2 regions of the Streptomyces sp. NPDC101132 genome follow, and region 2 is predicted to be linked to the other one. Evidence: riboswitches for the same ligand, from Rfam matches in the RefSeq annotation. Region 2 holds a riboswitch; the other holds the start of a gene.
What was found. A riboswitch is a leader RNA that binds a small molecule or an ion and turns the genes downstream of it on or off. The one in region 2 is predicted to bind cobalamin.
Positions count from the first base shown of each region.

Region 1: it holds a riboswitch for cobalamin, as region 2 does, so the genes downstream of both, ACIQUR_RS11450 (energy-coupling factor ABC transporter permease) here and ACIQUR_RS10150 (cobalamin biosynthesis protein) in region 2, are expected to answer to the same signal.

Region 1 covers NZ_JBIVYX010000004.1:215,764-219,444, reverse strand. Annotated here, with positions in the region: gene cbiQ (cobalt ECF transporter T component CbiQ) at 1-654, opposite strand, end outside; gene ACIQUR_RS11455 (energy-coupling factor ABC transporter substrate-binding protein) at 658-1,098, opposite strand; gene ACIQUR_RS11450 (energy-coupling factor ABC transporter permease) at 1,095-1,808, opposite strand; cobalamin riboswitch at 1,838-2,036, opposite strand; gene ACIQUR_RS11445 (hypothetical protein) at 2,148-2,687, opposite strand; gene ACIQUR_RS11440 (L-serine ammonia-lyase) at 2,850-3,681, opposite strand, start outside.
Region 2 covers NZ_JBIVYX010000003.1:572,487-576,167, forward strand. Annotated here, with positions in the region: gene ACIQUR_RS10145 (cobyric acid synthase) at 1-819, opposite strand, end outside; gene ACIQUR_RS10150 (cobalamin biosynthesis protein) at 816-1,784, opposite strand; cobalamin riboswitch at 1,820-1,965, opposite strand; gene ACIQUR_RS10155 (hypothetical protein) at 2,094-2,345, opposite strand; gene ACIQUR_RS10160 (anion permease) at 2,366-3,622, opposite strand.

The DNA of each region.
Region 1 (3,681 bases), on a different contig from region 2:
CGGCACCAGCACCCGCAGCGTCCCGTCGTAGCCCCGCCCGGCCAGCCCGGACTGGAGCCGCGCCGCCCGGTCGAAGGCCCGTACGAACGAGGTCGCCGCCAGCCCGGCCAGCGAACGCCAGGCCGCCGCCCGCCCGGTGGCCCCCAGCCGGGCGGCCTGCGCCTGCCGGATCCGGGCCAGCGAGTCGAGCAGCAGGAAGCTGATCCGGTACATCACCATCGCCACGTCCACGACCGGCGCCGGCACCCCGGCCCGCACCAGTCGCGGCAGCACGTCCGAGACGGGCGTGGTGAAGGCGAACAGCAGCACCCCCAGCGAGGCCGCCGAGGTGCGCAGCAGCAGCTCGGCGGCGGCCACCGGGCCGTGCGGCGCCAGGGACACCCAGCCGGCGTCCCCGCCCACCTGGAAGAGCAGCGGGACCGCGCCGGTGAAGCAGAAGCCCAGCGGGATCCGGAACGCCCGCCACAGCCGGCGGGGCGCCACCCCGGCCGGGCCGAGCAGCACCGCGAGCGCGGCCGCCGCCACCACCGGGCCGCCGGGCCAGGGCGGCAGGCAGACCGCCGAGACGGTCAGCCCGAGCCCCAGCACGGCCTTCTCCAGGGGGTGGCGGCGGCGCCAGCGGCTCGCGTGCGCCGCCGCGTCGATGGGCAGCACCGGCTACGCGCCCGGACCGGCCGAGCCGGCGGAGCCGGCGGAACCGACGGAACCTGACGGAGCGGATGAACCGGCGGAGCCGGCCGGCTCCGCCGCGTCGCCCGCGGCGCTCTCCCGCGGCATCCCCGCGGCCCGCAGGGCGCTCTTCAGCTCGCCCTGCCGCCGGCCCCGCCGGAGCCCGAAGTAGTACGCGAGCACGCCCGCGCCGAGCGCCGCCTGGAGCGCGAACAGCGCCGACTCGATCTCGCCCGACGGCGGTTCGTACAGCGGCGAGAACCAGGGCTCGTAGTCCGGCTCCAGCTCGGTGATCGCCGCCTCGGCCTGCGCGTCCGCGCCGGCGAACGGCTCCTCCTTGCCCTCGCCCAGCCCCAGCGCGAGCGGCAGCACCGCCAGCGCCGCGACCAGGAGCAGCAGCAGGGAGTTGATCTTCGCGTTACGGCTCATCGCGCCACCTCCGCGGCCGCACCGGACTGGCTGCCGGATCCCGCGCCGGCCCCCCTGAGCACCCCGAGGCGCAGCAGGTCCGCCTTGCTCGACTGCGACAGCAGCCGCATCACGAGAACCGTCAGCAGCCCCTCGCTGATGGCGAGCGGGATCTGGGTGAGCGCGAAGATGCCGCCGAACTTGGCGAGCGCGCCCGCGAATCCGGTGCCCGGGTCGGGGAACGCCAGGGCGAGCTGGACGCTCGTGACGCAGTACGTGCTCAGGTCCGCGACGAACGCTCCGAAGAACACGGACACCATCAGCGGGACGCCGGTCCTGCGGAGCAGCAGGTACGTCCCGTACCCGGCCCAGGGGCCCGCGATGGCCATCGAGAAGACGTTGGCGCCCAGCGTGGTCAGGCCCCCGTGGGCCAGCAGCAGCGCCTGGAACAGCAGGGTGATCGTGCCCAGCACGGCCATCACCGGCGGCCGGAACAGGATGGCGCCCAGCCCGGTGCCCGTGGGGTGGGAACAACTGCCCGTCACCGAAGGGATCTTCAGGGCGGACAGGACGAAAGTGAACGCTCCGGACGCGCCGAGCAGCAGCGTGCTCTCGGGGTTCGCCTTCACCTCACGGGTCAGCGCGCGGACCCCGTGGACGACGAAGGGAGCGGACGCGGCGCCCCAGGCGGCCGCGTGCAAGGGGGGCAGAAACCCCTCGGCAATATGCATGAGTGGGGGAGACCTCTCCAGCACCTCGTGGATGGACAACGCGCCCTGGCCGGTCTCCTGGCTCACGGGTGCTGATGCCCGGGCTCCGCCTTCCCGGGCCGCGCGGTCGGTCAGCCGCGGCAGCCCAGTGGCTTCCTCGCGGAGTGGAGCCGGACTTCCCGATCACAGTGGCGAGGGCCGCACCGGTTTCACACCGGTTTCCCGTACACCAAGGCCCATTGACCCTAATCGCCCGTGTGGAGCAGCCACAACCCGGCCTCCCCTCCGCCGGACGCGCGAGGGGCCGGACGCGTACGCGCCCGGCCCCTCACCCCGCACCCCGCCGTCGTGCCGGAGCGCTCAGCAGACGTTGGTGTGCTTCACGTCCAGCACGAAGCGCTCCGGGTTGTGGAGCTTGAACGTGCTGTAGTTCGGATAGGTGTTGAACGCGGCGCCGAAGGTGACGACACCCTCGTAGTCGCCGGTCAGGGCGATGCCCTTGAGCTTCGGCAGGTAGATCTTCTGAAGCTTCGGGCCCTTGTAGACGGACTGGCCCGCGTCGTTGTGCGCCGCGGCCGGCGTCAGCCTGACCTCCAGGAAGTACCGCCCGGCGAGCGGCACCAGCCTGCCCGAGCCGTCGTAGCGCAGCTCGGAGACCCGCTTGACCGTCGTCGTCGGGATGTACCCCTTGATGTCGATGACGATCCGGTCGTACGTGCAGTGCCCGCCCCAGCGGGCGTTGACCACGAGCGGCGTCTGCGTCGCGGTGGTCGTGGCGGGAGCGGCCGCGCGGGACTGCGCGAACGCGGAAGCCGGTACGGCGAGCCCGATCCCGGCGGTGAGGACGACACCCGTGGCCACGGCCACGAGGCGCCGGCGGTTGAAGTGACGGTGAGGCATTGAGTCCCCCGATTCTCCGGATGTGGGGACAGTGGTGTCACTACGGAAGACACCCGGCACCCCCCGTCCGGTTGCACGGTCCGGGCAGGAAGAAGGGGCGGTACCCGGAGGATCCGGGTACCGCCCCTTCGGCGTCCTGCCGTCGTCGGCGCGACGGTCAGGTCAGCACTCGATGACGTTGACCGCGAGGCCGCCGCGGGCGGTCTCCTTGTACTTGATCTTCATGTCGGCGCCGGTCTCCTTCATGGTCTTGATGACCTTGTCCAGGGAGACCTTGTGGCTGCCGTCGCCGCGCATCGCCATCTTCGCCGCCGTGACGGCCTTCACCGCCGCCATGCCGTTGCGCTCGATGCACGGGATCTGGACCAGGCCGCCGACCGGGTCGCAGGTCAGGCCCAGGTTGTGCTCCATGCCGATCTCGGCCGCGTTCTCCACCTGCTCCGGAGTGCCGCCCAGCACCTCGGCGAGGGCGCCCGCCGCCATCGAGCAGGCCGAGCCGACCTCGCCCTGGCAGCCGACCTCGGCGCCGGAGATCGAGGCGTTCTCCTTGAACAGCATGCCGATCGCGCCCGCCGCGAGGAGGAAGCGGACCACGCCGTCCTCGTCCGCGCCCGGCACGAAGTTCATGTAGTAGTGCAGGACGGCCGGCAGGACGCCCGCGGCGCCGTTGGTCGGGGCGGTCACGACCCGGCCGCCGGCCGCGTTCTCCTCGTTCACCGCCATCGCGTAGATCGTGGTCCACTCGCTGCGGTGCATCATCGGGTCGCCCTCGGTGCGCAGCTGGCGCGCCGTCGAGGCGGCCCGGCGCTTGACCCGGAGGCCGCCGGGGAGGATGCCCTCGCGGGACATGCCGCGCTGGACGCAGGCCTGCATGACCCGCCAGATCTCCAGGAGGCCCTCGCGGATCTCCTCCTCCGTGCGCCAGGCCTTCTCGTTCTCCAGCATCAGCGAGGAGATCGACAGGCCGGTCTCGCGGGTCAGCCGGAGCATCTCG
Region 2 (3,681 bases):
GCAGACCGCGACCCGCAGAACGTCCTCGCCGACCGGCGGGGCCACCACCGACTCGCGGACCGCGCCGCGCAGCGACACGCGCAGCCCGTCCTCCTCGTCGATGCCCAGCCCGTGCCGGAACGGCAGCACGCCGTACGTCGCCCGGCCGGTGAGCCCGCGCAGCATCTCCAGGCCAGGCTCCAGCAGCGAGACGTCGCCCCGGAACTTGTTGACCAGGTAGCCGGCCACCAGCTCCTGGTCCTCGGCGCCGAGCAGGGCGGTGGTGCCGAAGAACGACGCGAACACCCCGCCCCGGTCGATGTCGCCGACCACGACGACCGGGAACCGGGCGGCCCGCGCGATGCCCATGTTGACGATGTCCGTGCGCCGCAGGTTGATCTCCGCCGGACTGCCGGCCCCCTCGCAGATCACGGCGTCATACGTGCCCCGCAGCTGCTCCAGGCAGTCCGTCACCACGCCGAGCAGCTGCTCCTGGCGGCCGCCGTGGTAGCCGCGCGCGCTCATCTCGCCCACCGGGCGGCCCAGCAGCACGACCTGGCTGGAGCGGTCGCTGCCCGGCTTGAGCAGCACCGGGTTCATCAGCGCGGTCGGCTCCACCCGGGCCGCCTGGGCCTGCATGGCCTGGGCGCGGCCGATCTCGGCGCCCTCGCGCGTGACGAAGGAGTTGAGGGACATGTTCTGCGCCTTGAAGGGCGCGACCTTCACGCCCTGCCGGGCGAGCCAGCGGCAGATGCCGGCCGTGACGACGCTCTTGCCCGCGTCCGAGGTGGTGCCGGCGACCAGCAGTCCGCCGCCGAGCCGTGCCGAGGAGCCGCTCATGCCCTGCCTTCCTGGTGGGTGCGCGCGACGCGCGCCGCGAGGGTCCGGCCGGCCACGCAGGCGCCCAGCGCCAGCCAGGTGACCCGCCGGGAGAGCCGTACCGCCCGTTCGATGTCCGGGACGGCGACCGGGCGGCCGGCCGCGCCGTTGAGCACCGGCCGGTGCTCGACGCGTCCGCCGTACGCGAGGGTGCCGCCCATCCGTACGCCGAGCGCCCCCGCGAAGGCGGACTCGACCGGTCCGGCGTTGGGACTGGGGTGCTTGGCGGCGTCCTGCCGCCAGGCCCGGACCGCCCCCCGACGATCCGGGCCCGCCAGCACCGCCGCGGCGGCCGTGAGCCGGGCTCCCGGCCAGCCCGCGAGGTCGTCCAGCCGGGCCGAGGCCCAGCCGTAGCGCAGGTAACGGGGCGACTTGTGGCCCACCATGGCGTCCAGGGTGTTCACCGCGCGGAAGGCGGCGAGTCCCGGCACGCCCGCGACCGCGCCCCAGACCAGGGCCCCGACCACGGCGTCCGAGGTGTTCTCGGCGACCGACTCCACGACCGCCCGCGCGATCTGCTGCTCGTCCAGCGCGTGCGGGTCGCGCCCGCACAGGTGGGGCAGGCGTTCGCGGGCCACGTCGGTGTCGCCGGCGGCCAGCGCCCCGCCGATGGCCCGCGCCTCGCGGGCCAGCGAGGTGCCGCCGACCACCGCCCAGGTGGCGGTGGCGGTCAGCGCGATACGGAGGGGGGCGGGCCGGGAGCGCACGGCGCGGGCGCCGAGCGCGCCCAGGGCCGCCGCACCACCGGCGCAGAGGAGTGTGTGGAGTGCGCCGCGGCCCCGGTGGTCGCGCCAGAGGGCGCGTTCCACTGCGGCGGCGGCGCGACCGAAGGCGGCGACGGGGTGCCCGCGGCGCGGATCACCGAGGATCCGGTCGCCGATCAGGCCCGCCGCCGCGCCGTACGCGAACACGCGGTCGGCACGCATGGCAGGTATGTCCTCACTCAGGGTCCGCGCCCTGGTTCGACGTAAACCGGCGGTGAGAGTTCCTGGCTCCCGGGGCTGGTGTGCTCCCCGGTGACAGTGGCGGGACCGCGCCGGATTCGCACCGGACTTCCTCTCCTGCCGCCGTGATGGCTCGGGCAGTCCACCACGCACCGCGACAGCCCGTCAACTTGCCGTTGACCTGCCCTTAAGGGAACGCCCGGGGGAGTGCGGGCCCGACCGGGACGACGCGCCGCGGCACGCAAAAGAACTCCCCCGCGGGTGTCCCGCGGGGGAGTTCGGGCCGTCAGGTCAGCTGACGATGAGGTAGATGCCGTACGCCACGGCCGCCGCGCAGAGCGCGAAGGAGGCGTACGCGCCCGTGCGGGCCAGAGCTGCTCCCCCTCGGCCTTCGGCCTGGGAGGTACCCCCATCGCCCTGCTCGGTGGCCGCCTCGTGCTTCGAGAGGCCGACGATGCCGAGGGTGAACAGCGTCACCAGGAGCACGGTGGCCGACAGGCTCACGCCGAAGACGGAGCCGAGGGCTGCCCAGTCGATGTCCATACCGCTTGATCCTCTGTGGTTCAGACCGCGGCGGCCGGGGCCGCCGGGGACTCGGGGTGCTGGGAGGGGGCCGGGATGGTGGCCTTGAGGTCTTCGTCCGCGACGGCGGCGGTGGTGCCGGCCGGCGGCGGGGTCACGGCCGCGATGGCGGTGGTGACCACACCGGGCTCCTCGGCGTCCACGTCGTTGACGTTGTTGTGGTCGACGACCTGGCGGCGGGAGACCAGCCAGATGGCGAGGCAGGAGCCGACGAGGAAGACCGCGACGGCGGCGACGCCCCAGTCGCCCTGGCGGGTGACCAGCTCGGCGCCGGCGCTGACCAGCGCGGCGGCCGGCAGGGTCAGGCCCCACGCCACGAACATGCGGGTGGCGGTGGACCAGCGGACCACGCCGCCCTTGCGGCCGAGGCCGGCGCCCATGACCGCACCGGAGCACGAGTGGGTGGTGGAGAGGGAGAAGCCCAGGTTGGAGGAGGCCAGGATGACGCTCGCGGCCGAGGTCTGGGCGGCGAAGCCCTGCTGCGGCTGGAGGTCGGTCAGGCCCTTGCCCATGGTGCGGATGATGCGCCAGCCGCCGAGGTAGGTGCCGAGGGCGATGGCCAGACCGGCGGAGACGATGACCCAGACCGGCGGGTTCGCGTCGGGCGCGATGGCGCCGCCGGCGATCAGGGCCAGGGTGATGATGCCCATCGTCTTCTGCGCGTCGTTGGTGCCGTGCGCCAGGGAGACCAGGCCCGCGGAGGCGATCTGCCCGGCGCGGTAGCCCTTCGCGGAGGTCTTCTCGCCGACCTGGCTGCCCAGCTTGTACGTGACCTTGGTGGCCAGCATCGCTGCCACGCCGGCCACGATCGGGGCGGCGACGGCGGGGATGAGGACCTTGGTGACGACGACGCCGCCATTGACGGCGCCGATGCCCGCGGACGCGACCGCGGCACCGATCAGACCGCCCATCAGGGCGTGGGAGGAGCTGGACGGCAGTCCGACCAGCCAGGTCAGCAGGTTCCAGAGGATCGCGCCGACCAGGGCGGCGAAGATCACTTCGGGCTGGATGCCCTCCTCGTTGACCAGGCCCTTGGAGATCGTCTTGGCGACCTCCACGGACATGAACGCGCCGACGAGGTTGAGCACGGCGGACATGGCCACCGCCGTCTTGGGCTTGAGAGCGCCAGTCGAGATGGTGGTGGCCATCGCGTTGGCGGTGTCGTGGAAACCGTTCGTGAAGTCGAAGACGAGAGCGGTAACGATCACGATCCCGAGGAGAAGCGTTATGTGCTCCATTTACCCAGGCTTCTGTTTGAGGTCAGTGGCTTCGTTGAACGTAGGCAACCTGAGTGAAC